Regions from separate parts of the Nonomuraea sp. NPDC050153 genome, predicted to be linked through region 2. Evidence: riboswitches for the same ligand, from Rfam matches in the RefSeq annotation. Region 2 holds a riboswitch; the other holds the start of a gene.
What was found. A riboswitch is a leader RNA that binds a small molecule or an ion and turns the genes downstream of it on or off. The one in region 2 is predicted to bind cobalamin.
Positions count from the first base shown of each region.

Region 1: another riboswitch for cobalamin. It lies ahead of ACIBQ1_RS56390 (ribonucleoside-diphosphate reductase subunit alpha); the one in region 2 lies ahead of ACIBQ1_RS52425 (CbtB-domain containing protein).

Region 1 covers NZ_JBITJQ010000047.1:71,794-80,902, forward strand. The annotation lists gene ACIBQ1_RS56350 (N-acetylmuramoyl-L-alanine amidase) at 1-281, opposite strand, end outside; gene ACIBQ1_RS56355 (TetR/AcrR family transcriptional regulator) at 346-954, opposite strand; gene ACIBQ1_RS56360 (ATP-binding cassette domain-containing protein) at 1,013-1,825, shown strand; gene ACIBQ1_RS56365 (ABC transporter permease) at 1,815-2,588, shown strand; gene ACIBQ1_RS56370 (hypothetical protein) at 2,669-2,944, shown strand; gene glmS (glutamine--fructose-6-phosphate transaminase (isomerizing)) at 2,959-4,779, shown strand; gene ACIBQ1_RS56380 (SAM-dependent methyltransferase) at 4,838-5,608, shown strand; gene ACIBQ1_RS56385 (Bug family tripartite tricarboxylate transporter substrate binding protein) at 5,685-6,632, shown strand; cobalamin riboswitch at 6,637-6,834, shown strand; gene ACIBQ1_RS56390 (ribonucleoside-diphosphate reductase subunit alpha) at 6,958-9,109, shown strand, end outside.
Region 2 covers NZ_JBITJQ010000039.1:54,963-64,071, forward strand. The annotation lists gene ACIBQ1_RS52400 (MBL fold metallo-hydrolase) at 1-622, shown strand, start outside; gene ACIBQ1_RS52405 (cytochrome P450) at 663-1,826, opposite strand; gene ACIBQ1_RS52410 (GbsR/MarR family transcriptional regulator) at 1,966-2,448, shown strand; gene ACIBQ1_RS52415 (cytochrome P450) at 2,575-3,768, shown strand; gene ACIBQ1_RS52420 (dienelactone hydrolase family protein) at 3,842-4,576, opposite strand; adenosylcobalamin (AdoCbl) riboswitch at 4,680-4,828, shown strand; gene ACIBQ1_RS52425 (CbtB-domain containing protein) at 4,830-5,018, shown strand; gene ACIBQ1_RS52430 (CbtA family protein) at 5,028-5,774, shown strand; gene ACIBQ1_RS52435 (histidine phosphatase family protein) at 5,804-6,460, shown strand; gene ACIBQ1_RS52440 (VWA domain-containing protein) at 6,457-8,619, shown strand; gene cobO (cob(I)yrinic acid a,c-diamide adenosyltransferase) at 8,623-9,109, shown strand, end outside.

The sequences.
Region 1 (9,109 bases), on a different contig from region 2:
GATCCCCCGTTCGCGTCCCAGCGGGACTCCAGGTACGAGACGCCGAGCAGCACGCTCTCCGGCACCCCGAACTCCCGTGCGGCCGCGGCGAACTCGGCCTGCCGCCCGGAAGGCGGTGCGGGGGAGCGGCCGGGTGGACCCGCGCGGCCGGGGGCGGCGCGTTGGACAGAGCTTGCGAGGGCGAGGCCGGGTGGGCCTGCTGGGGCGGAGCCGGACGCGGGCATGTCCGCGGGCACGGTGAGCGGGCCGGCGGTCAGGACGGCGGCGAGCCAGAGGCGCATGACATCTCCCCCAGGAAGGTCACGATACGACTACTCACCGTAACCATTCCCAGAAAGGGATGTGTCAGACGGGTCGGATGATACGCATGAGATCTGCCAGATCGGCAGCGAACTCGGCATCCCAGTCATCGGGCGTCAGATACTCGGCCAGCCGCCGGTGGGCGGGCGCGTCGCCCCCGCGGCGGAGCCGGACGTCCCGGGAGGCGTCGGAGAAGCGCCCGCTCACCTCGGACAGCGCGAACCCCATCACGAACGTGCTCACCAGCCGCTCGATCCGGGGCACGTCGGCCTCCGGCACGCCCGCGTCGAGCAGCGCCTGGTAGAGCTGGTCGACCACGCTGACCCCGTCGGGCGTCGACGAGGTGCGCAGCAGCAGAAGCGGGAAGACCGACGGGTGCTCGCGGGCCAGGCGGCGGGTGGCCCAGGCGATCGCGCCGAGGCGCTCCTGCCAGGTCTGCCCGGGGTCGTCGGGCGCGAGCCGGTCGAGCAGGCGGCCGACGAGGCCGTCGAGCAGCTCATCCTTGTTCCGGAAATATCCGTAGATGGCCATGGGTGTCACACCGACCCGCTCGGCGACGGCCCGCATGGACAGGGCGTCGAGGCCGCGTTCGTCGGCGATGGCGAGGGCCGCGTCGAGGATTTCCGGCTGCCGGGAGGTCTTGAGCTTCCGCACCGCATCAGTCTACGGTGTAGAGCAGTCTACATCGTAGACCGAGGCGGAAGGGGGACACATGAGCGGGCTGGTGAAGGCGACCGGGCTGGTCAAGCGGTACGGCGACGTCACCGCGCTGGACGGCTTCGACCTGCGGGTGGAGCCGGGGGAGATCGTCGGGCTGGTCGGGCACAACGGCGCCGGCAAGACGACGTTCTTCGAGATCGCCGCGGGACTGGTGCGCCCCGACGCCGGGCGTGTCGCGGTGCGGGGCGAGGTGGGGATGGCGCCCCAGCGACTCGCCCTTTATCCCAGCGTCACCGTACGGGAGACGCTGCGGCTGTTCGGCGGGCTGGCCGGGCTGCGGCGGCGCGCCCTGACGGCGGCCGTCGACGCCGTGGCGGCGGAGCTGGCGCTGACCGCGGTGCTCGACCGGCGGGTGAGCGTGCTCTCCGGCGGCCAGCAGCGCCGCGCGCAGGCCGCCACCGCCCTCCTCCCGGACCCGGACGTGCTCCTCCTCGACGAGCCCACGGCGGGCGCCGACCCCCAGACCCGCACCGCGCTCCTGGCGGCGGTGCGCCGCCGGGCGGACGGCGGCGCGGCGGTCGTCTACTGCACGCACTACCTGCCCGAGCTCGCGGAGCTGAACGCCACGATCGCCGTCGCGCGGAGCGGGCGGGTGATCGCCAGGGGCACGGGCGCCGAGCTGCTCAAGGGGCTGCCCGGCGAGGTCCGCGTCACCCTGGACGACGGCGAGATCACGGTCTCGACCACCGACCCCACCGCCACCCTGGCCGCCCTGCTGCGCGACCTCGACCGCCCGGTACGCGGCATCGACATCCGCCAGCCGTCGCTCGACGACCTCTACAAGGAGCTGGCCGATGTCGCGTGAGCCGTCGACAAGCCGCCGGCTGATGCCGCGGGAGACGTTGCACCGCATCGGCGTGCTGGCCGCGCACAACGTGCTCCTGCGCCGGCGCGACCCGGCCCACCTGGTCAGCTACCTGGTCATGCCCATGGTCCTCATGCTCGTCTTCAAGTCCATGTTGGGCGAGCCCGTCCAGGTCGTGACGGGCCTGCTGGTCATGTTCTCGGTCCTGTCGATGGCCGACGTGGCCATGGCCGGCCTCACCGAGCGCGCCTGGCACACCTGGGACCGTCTCAGGGCCACCGGGGCCCGCGTCCCCGAGATCATGATCGGCAAGGCTCTGCCGGTGTTCGCCGTGCTGATCCTGCAGCAGGTCGTGCTGCTCGCGTACGGGATTGTGGCGGTCGGACTGCGGCCGGCCGGGCCGGTGTGGCCGCTGGCGCCGGCCGTGGCGGCGTGGTGCTTCGCGCTGCTCGGCGTGGGCACGGCACTGGCCGGGGTGGTGCGCAGCCAGGGGGAGCTGAGCACGCTCTGCAACATCGCGGCGCTGGCGGTCAGCGCGCTGGGCGGCGCGCTGGTGCCGTACGCGATGATGCCCGCCTGGGCGCAGGCCATCGCGCCGATCTCGCCCGGATACTGGGCGACCACCATGCTCCAGGCCGCTGTCAGGGGTGACGTCGCGGGCACGGCCCGCCCCGCGGCCGTCCTCGTCGGGCTCGGTCTCGCCGCCGGAGCCTTCGCCTGGTGGCGGTTCAGCAGGGGTTGGGGCCGCGACAGCCTGCTCTAGGCAGTCCTTTGAGTTAATTCCTGCCCGATTTCGGGCAGGATGTTGAAGTGTCTCGTTCCAGATGCGTAGTGTCCTCGTCTGTGTCCCCGGCACGACATCCCTACGAAGATCTCATCGTCCACCTCACCGAGACGAGCCCGCTGGGCCCGGGTGAGGCGGCGAAGGTGGTCGCCGACGTGCTGTCGTACTTCTCCGAGTCCGTCGAGGAGTACGTCCGCCGCAGGCACGCCGAGCTGAAGACGGTCGGCCACACCAACGACGAGATCTTCCCCAGGATCGCGGCCGAATTACGCGGTCGGCGGGTCGCGGCACCGGAGCTGTCCCTGCGGCAGCTGCGCAGGATCGTCTATGGATAAAAGAGGAGACCTCGATGTGCGGAATCGTGGCTTACGTCGGTCCGCGGGACGCGGCGCCCATCCTGCTGGAAGGGTTGCAGCGGCTGGAGTACCGCGGGTACGACTCGGCCGGGGTCGTGGTGTCCAACCGGGGGCTCAAGCTGCGCAAGGTCAAGGGCCGCGTCGCGGACCTGGCCAAGGTCGTGCCGGCCAGGTTCAAGGGCACCCTGGGCATCGGGCACACCCGGTGGGCCACGCACGGCGTCCCGAGTGACGAGAACGCCCATCCGCACCTGTCCGGCGACGAGCGCATCGCGGTCGTGCACAACGGCATCATCGAGAACGCCGGCGAGCTGCGCGCCAAGCTGGAGGCCGACGGCGTGGTGTTCGCCTCCGAGACGGACACCGAGGTGCTCGCGCACCTGATCGCCCGCGCCGCCGACGAGAACGACTCCCTGGAGGAGGCGGTCAGGAAGACGCTCAAGAGCATCGTCGGCACGTACGGCATCGCGGTCATCGACCGCGAGCGGCCCGGCGAGGTGGTCGTGGCGCGCAACGGCAGCCCGATCGTGCTGGGCATCGGCGAGAAGGAGATGTTCGCCGCATCCGACGTGGCCGCGCTCGTCCGCTACACCCGCCAGGTCGTGCACCTGGAGGACGGCGAGCTGGCCGTGCTCAAGGCCGACGGCTTCCACACCTTCGCCAGCGACGCCCGCGAGACCGCCAAGGAGCCGCTGACCGTCGACTGGGACGCCGGCCACTACGACACCGGCGGCTACGAGCACTACCTGCTCAAGGAGATCTCCGAGCAGCCCGAGACGATCACCCGCACGATGAGCGGCCGGCTCGACGAGCGTTTCCACGTGGCCCACCTCGGCGGCCTGAACATGGACGCCCGCGAGACGCGGAGCTTCCGCCGGGTGAAGATCATCGGGTGCGGGTCCGCGTACTACTCGGGGCAGATCGGGGCGCAGCTCATCGAGGAGCTGGCCCGCATCCCGTCCGACGCCGAGCCCGCCAGCGAGTTCCGCTACCGCAACCCGGTCGTCGACCCCGACACGCTCTACGTCGCCATCAGCCAGTCGGGCGAGACGTACGACACGCTCGCCGCCGTGCAGGAGCTCAAGCGCAAGGGCGGCCGCGTCATCGGCATCGTCAACGCGGTCGGCAGCGCCATCGCCCGCGAGGTGGACGGTGGCATCTACCTGCACGCCGGCCCCGAGGTCTCGGTGGCCTCGACCAAGGCGTTCACCTCGACGTCGCTGGCGTTCGCGCTGCTCGCGCTGCACCTGGGCCGGGTGCGCGACCTGTCACCCGCCGACGGGCGGCGCATCGTGGAGGGCCTGCGCAGGCTGCCGGGGCAGATCGAGGAGATCCTCACCCAGAGCGACAAGATCGCCGAGCTGGCGCAGAAGTACGCCAAGCACCCGAGCATGATGTTCGTGGGCCGCGTGCGCGGCTACCCGGTGGCCAGGGAGGGCGCGCAGAAGCTCAAGGAGATCTCCTACGTGCACGCCGAGGCGTATCCGGCCAGCGAGCTGAAGCACGGGCCGCTCGCCCTGATCGGCCCCGACATGCCGACGGTCGCCATCGTCCCCGACGACGAGCTGCTTGACAAGAACCTCACCACGCTGGGCGAGATCCGCGCCCGTGGCGGACAGGTGCTCATGGTCGGCCACCGCGAACCCGACGCCAAGCTGGCCGACGACGCGATCGTGATCCCCAGGAACGAGATCGAGCTGGACCCGATCCTGCTCACGATCCCGCTCCAGCTGCTCGCGTACTATGCGGCGGTGGCGCTGGGCCGGGATGTGGACAAGCCTCGCAATCTCGCCAAGAGCGTCACGGTTGAATAAACAGGCTAATTTGGCCTCAAACCTCGTTATCTTGCTGCGGACGGCATAAATTCGATACGTGCGGCAGTTCGACCCTGAGAGGCCCAATCTCGCACGCATGTACGACTACATGCTCGGCGGGAAGGACAACTTCGCGGTCGACCGCCAGGCCATCGAGCAGCTCGCCGAGCTGATCCCGGAGGCGGTCCCGCTGGCCCGCGCGAACCGGGCCTTCCTGCAGCGTGCCGTGCGTTACGTGGCCGCCGGCGGGGTGCGGCAGCTCCTCGACCTGGGCAGCGGGCTGCCGACCCAGGGCAGCGCGCACGAGGTGGCGCCCGAGGCCCGGGTCGTCTACGTCGACCATGATCCGGTCGTCGCCGCACACGCCGCAGCCCTGCTCGGACGCTCGAGCAGGGCTGCTTTCGTCGAGGCGGACCTCCTGGACCCCGAGGCGGTGCTGGCGCGGGCGGGCGGGTTCCTGGACCTGCGCGAGCCGGTCGGGGTGCTGCTCGTGTCGATCCTGCACTTCCTGCCGGACTCGGCGCGGCCCCGGGAGGCGGTGGCCGCGCTGCGCGAGCGGCTGGCGCCGGGCAGCTACCTGGTGATCACCCACGCCACCTCGATGGGCCGCCTGGAGGACGGGCAGCGCTACCGGGGCGCCTCCTCGGACGACCCGGGCGGCGGCACCGACCGCACGCCCGCCGAGATCCGCGCCTTCTTCGGCGACTTCCCGCTGGAGCCGCCCGGCCTGGTGCAGGCCGTCGACTGGCGTCCCGACCGGCCCAAGCTGGTGGGAGACTGGTCGCTGCCGTCGTCCCTGATGGCCGGGGTGGGCAAGAAGCCTTTGTGAGAGATATGTGTATCTCTGCGTATTGTGTCGATAACCTGGAGTAAGCGGTCGCTCGCGAAACTCGGGGGAGAGGCACATGCGCCGTCGGCGGTTCTTCGCATGGGGGCTGGGCCTGGCCGCGTGCGCGACAGGCTGCGGGACGGAGCGCTTCGCCGGGAGCGCGGCAGGCCCGCGCGCCAGGTTCTCGATCAATCCTCAGGGGCGCCGCTGGACGCGCGTCGGGCAGGCGTTCGCGGGCGCGGCCCGGGCGGCCGGATACGAGACCGGCGGGGGCACCAGGATCACGGTGACCGGCCTGCCCGCGCTGGCCGCCGCCGAGCTGAACAACGGCCAGACCCTCCTCGACACCGCCACCCCCCTGTCCAGGCTCAGCGGCGAGGTCGAGGTCGTGGTCGTGCCCGCGACGTCGCCGTTCAAGGACTTCGAGGACTTCGGCGCCCACCTGCTCGCTCGTCCCGGCCAGACGCGGCTCGCGGGCGGACCCGAGGGCGAGCCCGACCACCTGCTGTTCGGCCTGATCGCCAGGGGGCTCGGCGTCGACACCCGCCAGCTCGCCTACACCGGCTACCTCAGCAGCCAGGAGGCCGTCACCGAGCTGCTGTCCGGCAAGGCCGCGGCGGCCGCGGGCCCGCTGGCCGACTGGCGCGCGAGCATCAAGGCCGGCCGGGTCAGGGCCCTCGCGGTGTCCTCGGCCAGGCGGGTGCCGGGCCTGGACGCGCCGACGCTGCTGGAGTCCGGCGTACGGGTCGACTTCGCGGACTGGTCGGCGGCCTTCGGCCCCGAGAACATGCCGGACGAGATCCGCGAAACGGCCGTCCGCATGTGCGAGGACGTGACCGGCTCGGCCGACTGGGAGGCCGCCTGCCGGTCCGAGGGCTGGATCTCGATCCCGCTCGGCGGCGACGACTTCAAGCTGTGGCTGGGCTCCGAGGTCGAGCGCACCCGCGCCGTCCTGCGGGATCTCGGTTTGGTCGACACCACAAAGGCCACAACATGCTGGGGTAGTTGCGGGAACGGCCACTAGATGTAGGATCCTGGTCGTCGCTGGTTCGCCTCCCCGGAGGCGGAGCAAAAGGGAACCCGGTGCGATTCCGGGGCTGCCCCGCAGCGGTGAGCGGGAACGACCGCCGTCATGTGCACTGGAGCGATCTGGGAAGCGACGGCCAGTAGGAGCGAGTTACGCGCGCCCGCGAGCCCGAAGACCTGCCAGCGCCGTGCCGGGCCGCCCGCCCGGCATGAAGTGACCATGGCCTCGCGGGAGGGCCGGGGAGCGAAACGGCCGGTGGGTGATCCGCGCCGCCGTGCTCTCGCGCGCCCTCACGGGGGATGAGCTCGCGAGGAGAGAGCACGTGACGCAGATCATCGAGATCGACCGTCGTCTGGCCATCGAGGAGGCCGCCGCCCGGGTCATCGCCGATCCGGCCAACTCCCGGATCGCCGCCCGGCTCCTGGCCGAGGAGATCGCCGACGAGGCCGCCGCGCACGGGGTGCGGACGTTCTCCGAGTCCATCGCCGCCACCCACGCGGCCGGGCTGATCCAGGACGGGCTGGCGGAGTTCGTCGCCGCGCACGCCGCCGAGCTGGACGCGCTGGTCTCGGCGGAGGCGGACGACCGGTTCGAGTATTTCGGGTTGCGCACCGTCTACGACCGCTACCTGCTGCGCCACCCCGAGACGAGGGCGGTGCTGGAGCGCCCGCAGCACTTCTTCCTGCGCGTGGCCTGCGGCCTGTCGGAGTCGGTGGCGGAGGCCGCCGAGCTCTACGCGCTCATGTCCACGCTGTCGTACCTGCCCAGCTCGCCCACGCTGTTCAACTCGGGCGCGCGCCGCCCGCAGCTGTCGTCGTGCTTCCTGCTCGACTCGCCGCGCGACGAGCTGGAGGCGATCTACGACCGGTACGGCCAGGTGGCGCGGCTGTCGAAGTACGCCGGAGGCATCGGCATCGCCTGGACCCGGGTGCGCTCGCGCGGCTCCCTGATCCGGGGCACGAACGGCCACTCCAACGGCATCGTCCCCTGGCTGCGCACGCTCGACTCCTCCGTCGCGGCCGTCAACCAGGGCGGGCGGCGCAAGGGCGCGGCCTGCGTCTACCTGGAGACCTGGCACGCCGACATCGAGGAGTTCCTGGAGCTGCGCGACAACACCGGCGAGGACGCCCGCCGCACCCACAACCTGAACCTGGCCAACTGGGTGCCCGACGAGTTCATGCGCCGGGTGGAGGCGGACGAGGTCTGGTCGCTGTTCGACCCGAAGGAGGTGCCCGACCTCACCGACCTGTACGGCGACGCGTTCACGCGGGCGTACCGCGCGTACGAGGCAGCCGGGCGCCACCTCCGGCAGATCCCGGCCAGGACCCTGTACGGCCGGATGATGCGCACGCTCGCCCAGACCGGGAACGGCTGGATGACGTTCAAGGACGCCGCCAACCGCACCTCCAACCAGACCGGCCGCCCCGGGAACGTCATCCACCTGTCGAACCTGTGCACCGAGATCCTCGAGGTCACCAGCGACGCCGAGACGGCCGTCTGCAACCTCGGCTCGGTCAACCTGGCCACCCACCTGCTCGACGGCGAGGTGGACTGGGACCGGCTGCGCACCACCGTGCGCACGGCCGTGCGCTTCCTGGACCGGACCATCGACCTGGGCTTCTACCCGACGCCCGAGGCCGAGGCGGCGAACAAGCGCTGGCGGCCCATCGGGCTCGGCGTCATGGGCCTGGCCGACGTGTTCTTCACGCTGCGGCTGCCGTTCGACTCGCCCGAGGCGCTGGAGCTGTCGACCAGGGTGGCCGAGGAGATCGCGCTGGCCGCGTACGACACCTCCGCCGACCTGGCGGCCGAGCGCGGCCGGCACCCGTCGTACGCCGAGACGCGGGCGGCCGGGGGAGTGCTGCACCCGGACCACTACGTCACGAGCACCGAGCGCTGGGACGCCGTGCGGGAGAAGATCGCCCGCACCGGACTGCGCAACTCGCTCATGATCGCCATCGCGCCGACCGCCACGATCGCCTCCATCGCCGGCTGCTACGAGTGCATCGAGCCGCAGGTGTCCAACGTGTTCAAGCGCGAGACGCTGTCGGGCGAGTTCCTGCAGGTCAACCGGTATCTGGTGGCCGACCTGCAGGCGCGCGGGCTGTGGACGCAGCAGATGCGCGACGACATCAAGCGGGCCGACGGCTCGGTCCAGACGATCCCCGGCGTCCCCGACGACCTCAAGGTGCTCTACCGCACCGCCTGGGAGCTGCCGCAGAAGGCGCTGATCGACCTGGCCGCCGCGCGCCAGCCGTACATCGACCAGTCCCAGTCCCTGAACCTCTTCATGGCCAGCCCGACCATCGGCAAGCTCTCGTCGATGTACGCCTACGCCTGGAAGCGGGGCCTGAAGACCACGTACTACCTGCGCTCCCGGCCCGCCACCCGCATCGCCCAGACCACCGTCCAGGCGGCGGCCCCGGCCGTCCCGGCGGCCGTCGCGGAGGCGCTCGCCTGCTCCCTGGAGAACC
Region 2 (9,109 bases):
GCCCCCCATCGACGCGATCCTGCTCACCCACGTCCACCACGGAGACAACCTCGACGACGCCGGCCGAGCCCTGCTGCCCACCGCCGCCACGATCGTGACGACCGCCTCGGGCGCCCGCTCCCTGCCGTGCCCGGCCCGCGGGCTGCGCGCGGGACAGGTGACCCGCCTGCAAGCTCCCGGGCGCCCGCCCATCGACATCACCGCCACCCCCTGCCGGCACGGCCCCCCGTTCAGCAGGCCGATCGTGGGCGAGGTCACCGGCTTCGCCCTCACCTGGCCGGGGCAGGCCCACGGACCGCTCTGGATCACCGGAGACACCGTCTACCATCGCGCGCTCCGCGACACGGCCGCCCGTCTGCGACCCGGAACGATCCTGCTCCACCTCGGCGGCGTCGGCTTCCCCATCACCGGGCCACTGCGCTACACGATGACCACCAAGCAGGCCGTCCGCCTGCACCAGGAGATCACCCCGCACACCGTCCTGCCCGTTCACTACGAGGGCTGGCAGCACTTCCGGGAGAACCGCGAGGACGTCGAGCGGGAACTCGCCAGGCGCTCATCCACCCTGCGCCAGAGCCTCCGCTGGCTCCCCAGAGGCACCCCGGCCGACGTCGCCGTGTGATCGCAGGCCGCGCCGTACATCGCCCACCCGCCCTACCCCCTCATAGCGTCACGGGGAGCGACGTCAGGCGCCAGGTGCCCGGGTCGGGCATGTGCCGAACCTCGCCGGCCAGCGCCAGGCCGGGGAAACGGCGCAGCAGGGCGCCGATCGCGATCCCGGCCTGCACGCGGGCCAGCGAGGCGCCGACGCAGAAGTGCGGCCCGTGCGCGAACCCGAGCTGCCCCGACGCCTCGCGCCGCAGGTCGAACCGGTCCGGCTCGTCGAAGGCGCGTGGGTCGCGGTTCGCCGCGGCGATCGAGGCGGTGACCGGCACGCCCTTCGGGACGGGCACGCCGCCGATCTCGATGTCCTCCGTGGCGAACCGGGGGATGGTCAGCAGCTGCGGCCCGCACCAGCGCATCAGCTCCTCCACCGCCCGCGGCATGAGCTCGGGATCGGCCCGCAGCGCGGCGAGCTGGGCGGGGTGGGACAGCAGGGCGGCGACGGCGTTGGCGATGAGGTTCGTGGGCGTCTGGCCGGCCAGGACGAGCGTCCAGATCATGGTGATCAGCTCGGTCTCGGAGAGCCGGTCGCCGTCCTCCTCCATGACGCGGGCCAGGTCGGAGATCAGGTCCTCGCCCGGCTGCGCCCGGCCCCTGGCGACCGCGGCCTCGGCGCCTTCGAGGATCCGCGGGATGGCGTCCCGGAAGCTCTCGCCGTGCCCGGCCGCGACGGCGGCGCCGTACTCGCGCCATCGAGGGCGGTCGGCGACGGGGATGCCGACCAGCTCGCAGATCACCTCGATCGGCAGCGGGCCCGCGAAGTGCGCCAGCAGGTCCGGCTGCGCGGGCAGCTCGTCGAGCAGCCGCTCCACGATCGCCTCGATGCGCGGCCCGAACTCGACCGCCCTGCGCCGCGTGAACGCGGGCGCGACCAGCCGGCGCAGCCGGGCGTGCTCGGCGCCGTTCATCTCCGACATGGTCCGCAGGTAAGGCAGGCAGTGCTCCGGCACGTCGGGCCGCCGGTAGCTGTGCTCGTTCGTCCCCAGTCTGGGATCGCTCAGCATCGCCCTGGCCTCCGCGTGCCGGATCACCGCCCAGAACGGGCCGAACCCGGGCGCGACCAGCCGCGCCACAGGCGACTGCTCCCTTGCGCCCGTGTACGCGGTGAACGGGTCCGCCAGCACGGCGGGATCGGTCAGGTCGACCTCGGGCACGTCGGTCATGCCACTCCTCAATTCAAATGATGTCGTCATCTGGATGTTCAAGGTATCTCGATTATCGGACGCCCGGCAACGCGCGGAGCCTCGCGCGGACGTATAGTTCATCAAGTACGTGCTTTACGATGCTCATGGAGTTGGCAAGGTGGATCAGAAGGAGACCGAGTTCGTCGACCGGATGGGGCTCGGCATGGAGCGTCTCACCGGGACGCGGACGATGGGGCGCCTGTACGCGTGGCTGCTGATCTGCGACCCGCCGGACCAGTCGCTCACCGATCTGGCCGCCGAGCTCGACGTCAGCAAGACCATGGTCAGCATGGTCGCCAGGCAACTGGAGGCCGCCAGCATGGTCGAGCGCGTCCCCACCTCGGGCCGTGAGCACCGTTACCGGGTCGTTCGCGGCGGATGGGCGCAGGTCCTGCGGGGCCAGATGGCCGTCCTCCCGCCGATCACGGAGGCGCTGGGCCTCGGACTGTCGCTCGTCGGCGACGACCGCGCCGAGCAGCGGGCGCTGGTGGAGGAGACCAGGGAGTTCTTCGCCTTCCTCGTGCGCGATGTGGAGGAGTCGCTCCAGCGCTGGGAGGAGTATCGCAAGCGGCCGAAAGACGACGATCAGGGCTCCGGGTGAACACACGATCGTCGAGGAGCACGTGCCGTTCATCGCGGGACTCCCGGCACGGCGTCACCGCGCCCTCTGCCGGGTCGCGCGATCCGCTCAACCGGGAAATCACAACCAACGATCAAGGGAGTGGCGATGTCTGACATCGTCGAGCGGTACAACATTCCCCAACAGCACTTCTGGCTGCACGGCCCGTGGCCGGGCGGGCCGGTCGAGCACAACGCGGCCGCCGGGATGTGGAACGTCTACGGCTACCCCGAGCTGGTGGAGGTCCTCGGCGACCCCACGACGTTCTCCTCCGACACCCTTCGCCTGGTCCCGGAGGAGCAGAGGCCGAAGGGCATGTCGCTGGAGGGTTTCATCACCCAGATCGACCCGCCGGAGCACGGCAAGCTGCGCAAGCTGGTCAGCAGCGCCTTCACCCGCAAGGTCGTCGCGGACCTCGAGCCGAGGATCGCCGCCGTCACCCACGAGCTGCTCGACGCGGCGCGCGAGCGCGGTGGGCTGGAGCTCGTGCGCGATCTGGCCTATCCGCTCCCGGTCATCGTCATCGCCGAGCTGCTGGGCGTGCCCAGCAGCGATCGCGTCCTGTTCAAGCAGTGGGCCGACGCGATGTTCCGGAGCGACACCAAGGTCTCCTTCGACGAGCTCCTCGAACGACAGGGCGAGGGCACGGAGGCCGCGATGAAGGCGTGGTGGGAGATGTCCTCCTACCTCGCCGGCCACGCCGCGGAACGCCGGCGGCAGCCGCGCGCCGACCTGCTGACCAAGCTGGTCGAGGCCGAGGTGGACGGCGAGCGCCTGCCCGACGAGCAGGTGGTCAACTTCGCGATGGTCCTGCTGCTGGCCGGGCACGTCACCACGACGATGCTGCTCGGCAACACGGTGCTGGCCCTGGACGCCTTCCCCGAGCAGCAGGAGAAGGCGCGGGCCGACCGCGCCACGATCCCGGCGATCATCGAGGAGTCCCTCCGCTTCTTCACGCCGTTCGCCCTGCTCGGCCGCACCACCATGCGCGAGGCCGAGCTCGGCGGCGTGACGATCCCGGCCGATCAGACGGTCTTGGTCTGGCCCGGTGCGGCCAACCGGGATCCCCGCCAGTTCACCGACCCGGGCGTCTTCGACTCCGGCCGCGACCCCAACCCGCATCTCGCCTTCGGCCGCGGCATCCACTTCTGCCTGGGCGCCCCCTTGGCCCGGCTGGAGGGCCGGATTGCGCTGAATGTCCTGCTCGACCGGTTCAGCACGCTGCGCACCGATCCGGCGGATCCGGTGGAGTTCATGCCGGTGCCGACCATGACCGGCGTGCGCCGCCTGCCGCTGGTCTGATCCTCGCTCACGCCACGTACGGGGGCCGCCGGCCAGGGCCGCGCGGAGGCCGGCGGCCCCGAGCCGTTCGGCGCTACCCGGGGCTCGCGACGTGCCTGTCGAAGAAGGCGAACGTGCGCCGCCACGCGTCGTCCGCCGCCGCGCGGACGAGGCCGTGGCGCAGCGGGAACAGGGCGAGCTTCGCCACGGGGTGATGGCCGTCGGTCATGAAGGAGTGCCCGGCGTCCGGGTAGATCTCGACGTCGTGCTCGATGCCGAGCGCACTCATGTGCTCCCGCAGCCGCGTGCCGTGCGGGCCGAAGCCTTTGTCCCGGCCGCCGTAGGAGGCCACGACCGGGCACACCGACCGCAGCGCCTCCTGGTCGCGGGGGACCGTGCCGTAGTTGACCGACGCGGCCCGCACGCCGGGCGGCGCGCTCGCCGCGTACGCGAGGGCGAAGCCGCCGCCCATGCAGAATCCGATCACGCCGAGCCGGTCGCCGTCGACGTCGTCGCGGCCGGCCAGCCATCGCCGGGTCGCGTCGATGTCGGCGGCCGGCCGGCCCGGCTTGTCCGTCACGAACTGGTGCATGGCCCGCGCCAGGCACCCGAACCTGGTGCCGTGGCTGTAGAGGTCCGGCAGGATCGCCGCGTACCCGTGCTCGGCGAACAGGTCCGCCACCTCCAGCAGGTCCGGCTCGACGCCGTAGATCTCGTGCACGACCACCACGCCCGGCCACCCACCCGCGGGCGCGGCGCCCTCCGGCAGTGTCATCGTCGCGTCCAGCGAGCCGCCGTCCGGCAGCGGGATGCGCACGTGCTGTCTCATCGGCAGTCCTTAACCGGATCGGGAGGAAGAAACGCCGCAACAGCTTAGAGGTCGGCATTCCAGGTGTCCCATCCGTTGACGTGAACGGGAGGAAGGGATACATTCCGGTAGATTTCACGATTGTCCAAGGGAAATCCGGTGAGATGCCGGTGCGGACGCGCCACTGTATCCGGGACGTAGATCCCGGGAGCCAGGTCGCTTGGACGGTTCGTGACCTCGTTGGTTGGGACGCGTCATCCCTGAGGAGGCATGTATGAGTGGTCTGTCCACTCCTTCGGCAATCCCCTTTCCCCGTCTGCGGCTGTGGCTGCTCGCCGTTCCGGTGCTGCTGCTGGTCGCCTATCTGGTGCTGATGGACAACGGGGCCATCTCACAGACCGGTGCCTACCTGCACGAACTCATGCACGACGGACGCCACCTGCTCGGCGTTCCCTGCCACTGAGGCGCGCACATGGTACGCACCCTGCTGGTCAGAGGCCTGCTGCTGGGCCTGCTGGCCGGATTGATCGCGGGCGGCTTCGCCTTCGCCTTCGGAGAGCCGGGGGTGGACAGCGCCATCGCGCTGGAGGAGGCCCACGCCGCCCAGGAAGCATCCGCACATGACCACGGCGAGGAGGAGCTCGTCAGCAGGCCGGGGCAGAAGGCCGGGCTCTTCCTGGCCACGGGCCTGTACGGGCTGGCCGTGGGCGGGATCTTCGCCCTCGTGTACGCGGGCCTGCGCGGACGGGTCGGCCCCCGGTCGGAGGGCGGGCTGGCCCTCGCCGCCGCCGGGACGGCGTTCGTGGCGGTGATCCTCGTGCCGTTCGTGAAGTATCCGGCGAACCCACCGGCCGTGGGCGACCCGGAGACGATCAACAGCCGCACCCTGCTCTACGTGGTGACGATCCTCGTCGGGCTGGCCGCGACGGCCATCGCGGTGGCCACCGCGCGCCGGGTCACCGCCGGGCCGTGGGCCCGGTGGGTCGCGGCGGTGGCGGCGTTCCTGGTTCCGGTGATCGCGGCGTGGACCCTGCTGCCGACCGTCAACGAAGTGCCCGCGGACTTCCCCGCCACGCTGTTGTGGCAGTTCAGGCTTGCGTCGCTGGGGACGCAGCTGGTCTTCTGGACGGCCTTCGGCGTGCTGTTCGGCTGGGTCGGCGACCGGGCGGCCCGCCGCGCGGCGGCCCACCCGGCGAGCGCCGCCGCCTCGCCGGGCTGAGCCGAGTTGAGCGAGCCGAGTTGAGCGGGGTGTTGTTCGTCCGGCACGCAAGCACGCCGGGGATGCGGGCCGCCTGCTTCCCCGCGGCCGACGCGGACGCCGACGCGGCCGGCCTGACCAGGGCCGCCGCGCTGGCCTCCACCTTGGCCTCCGTGTTGGTCTCCACGGTGGCCGCAAGGGCGGCCGGGCAGGCGGCGGGTGCGGTGGTGGCGGGGCCGGTGGCCGGAAGCGTGGCCGGAAGCGCGGCCGGCGCCGTGGCGTGCACGGCTCCCAGTGTCGCCGCGCGCCAGACCGCCGCCGCCGCCGGACTGGCGGCGCGTGCCGTCCCCGCGCTGGCGGAGGCGGATTGCGGCCGGTGGCGCGGCCTGCCGTACGAGCGCGTCGCGCGGGAGGAGCCGGACGCGCTGGCGAGCTGGCTGACCGACCCGCACGCGGCCCCGCACGGCGGCGAGAGCCTGGCCGCGCACGCCGAGCGGGTCGCCGCCTGGCTGGAGTCCGTACGCGCGGAGCCCGGCGTCGTCGCCGTCTGCGACGCGGGCGCCATCCGGGCGGCGCTCGCCCACGCGCTCGGGCTGGACCCGCTGAGCGCCGCCCGGTTCGACCTCGCGCCGCTGTCCGTCACCGAGCTGACCGTCACGCGCGCCGGCTGGCGGGTCGCCCATGTCAACCGGAAGGTTCTGTTTTGAACGTCACATATCCGTTCAGCGCCGTCGTCGGCCTCGACGACCTGAAGCTGGCGCTGGTGCTCAACGCGGTCTCCCCGCGGGCGGGCGGCGTGCTCGTACGCGGCGAGAAGGGCACCGCCAAGTCGACCATCGTGCGCGCGCTGGCCGCCCAGCTGCCTCCCGTGACCGTGGTGCCCGGATGCCGGTTCGTTTGCGATCCGGCCGCGCCCGACGCCGGATGCCCGGACGGGCCGCACGAACCCGGCGCCCACGGGGTGGAGCGTCCGGCAGCGCTGGTGGAGCTGCCGGTCGGCGCCTCGGAGGACCGGCTGGTCGGCTCGCTGGACGTGGAGCGGGCGCTGACGGAAGGCGTGAAGGCGTTCGAACCCGGCCTGCTGGCCGCCGCCCACCGCGGCGTCCTCTACGTGGACGAGGTGAACCTCCTCCACGACCACCTCGTCGACCTGCTGCTCGACGCGGCGGCCCTGGGCACGTGCTATGTGGAGCGCGAGTCGGTGTCGGTACGGCACGCCGCCAGGTTCCTGCTGGTCGGGACCATGAACCCGGAGGAGGGCGAGCTTCGCCCGCAGCTGCTGGACAGGTTCGGGCTGACGGTCGAGGTCAAGGCGTCCAGGGACCCGGTGGAGCGGGCCGAGGTGGTGCGCAGGCGGCTCGCCTTCGACCTGGACGCGGGCGCGTTCGCGGCCAGGTGGGCGGCCGAGGAGGCGGCGCTGGCGAGCCGGATCGCCCGGGCCCGCGCCCGGGTGCCGGGGGTGCGGCTGCCCGACGCGCGGTTGCGGCAGATCGCGACCGTGTGCGCGGCGTTCGAGGTGGACGGCCTGCGGGCCGACCTGGTGACGGCGAGCACCGCCATCGCCCACGCCGCCTGGCAGGGCAGGGATGTGGTGAGCACCGAGGACGTACGGGCCGCGGCCCGGCTGTCGCTGCCGCACCGGCGGCGGCGCGATCCGTTCGACGCGCCCGGACTGGACGAGGCCCTGCTGGACGAGTTGCTGGCGCGGACGTCGCAGGACGACGAGGACCCGGACGACCCCGACGGCGGAGGTCCTGATATTTCCGGACCTGATGGGCCGGAGGGCTCGCCCGCGTCGGCCGAAGACGGCACCCCGCCACCCGGCGCCCCCGAAGGCGATGCCCCGCCGGCAGGCGACTCCGAAGGCGGCGACCCCGCAGGCGACCCCGCAGGCGGGCCGGACGGCCGCGGGCCCGAGCCGGATGGCGCGCGGCGGTGGGACCGTCCGTCCGATGGCAGGTACCCCAGCTCCGACGACGTGGCGTCACAGGCGACCGGGGGTGCGGGTACGGAGGCTGATGACCCGCGGCCGGCCGATCAGGCGTCGCCCGGAGACGCGGGAGAGGGGCGGGTGGCCGGGGTCGCGGCGCCGTACCGGGTGCCGTTGCTGGAGGTGCCCGGGGTCGGCGAGGGCGCGACGGGACGGCGGTCGCGCTCGCGCACCCCGCACGGCCGGGCCACCGGCGCGCGCCGCCCCGCCGGACGCGTGCGCGACCTGCACGTGACGGCGACGGTGCTGGCCGCGGCCCCCCACCAGCAGCGGCGCGGGCGCCGCGGCCCCGGGCTGGTGCTGCGCGAGGACGACCTGCGCGAGGTGGTGCGCGAGGGCAGGGAGGGCAACCTCGTGCTGTTCGCGGTGGACGCGAGCGGCTCGATGGCGGCGCGCAGGCGGATGACCGCGGTCAAGACCGCGGTGCTCAGCCTGCTGCTCGACGCCTACCAGCGGCGGGACAAGGTCGGCCTGGTCACCTTCCGCGGCCGGGGCGCGGTGGTCGCGCTGCCGCCGACCTCGTCGGTGGAGGCGGGCGCGGCGCGGTTGCGCTCGCTGCCGACCGGTGGGCGCACCCCGCTGGCGGCCGGGCTGGTGCGCGCCGCCGAGGTGCTGCGCGTGGAGCGGCTGCGCGACCCGGCGCGGCGGCCGCTGCTGGTGGTGGTGACGGACGGGCGCGCCACGGCGGGCGGCGACGTGGACCGGGCGGCGGCGCTGCTGGAGGGCACGGCCGCGGTGGTCGTCGACTGCGAGAGCGGCCCGGTGCGGCTCGGCCTGGCGGTCCGGCTGGCGGCCCGGCTGCGGGCGCGGCTCGTCCCCCTCGATGAGCTGGCCGACCTCGGGTCGGTCGTGCGTGAGCACCGGAAGGCGGTCTGACCGATGCCGCAGGGAAAGCCCGCCGCCGTGCCCGACGACGGCCTCACCACCAGGCAGCGCCGCAACCGGCCGCTGCTGATCGTGCACACCGGCCCCGGCAAGGGCAAGTCGACGGCGGCGTTCGGGATGGCGCTGCGGGCCTGGAACCAGGGCTGGCCGGTCGGCGTGTTCCAGTTCGTGAAGTCGGCCAAGTGGCGCATCGGCGAGGAACGGGCGCTGAAGGTGCTCGGGGGGACGGGCGAGGGCGGCTCGGTGACCTGGCACAAGATGGGCGAGGGCTGGTCGTGGATCCAGCGGCCCGGCACCGAGGAGGATCACGCGGCCGACGCCCGTGAAGGGTGGGAGCAGATCAAGCGGGATCTGGCGGCCGAGACGTACCGGTTCTACGTGCTGGACGAGTTCACGTACCCGCTGAAGTGGGGCTGGCTGGAGCTGGACGACGTGGTGGCCACGCTCACCGGGCGGCCCGGCAACCAGCACGTGGTGATCA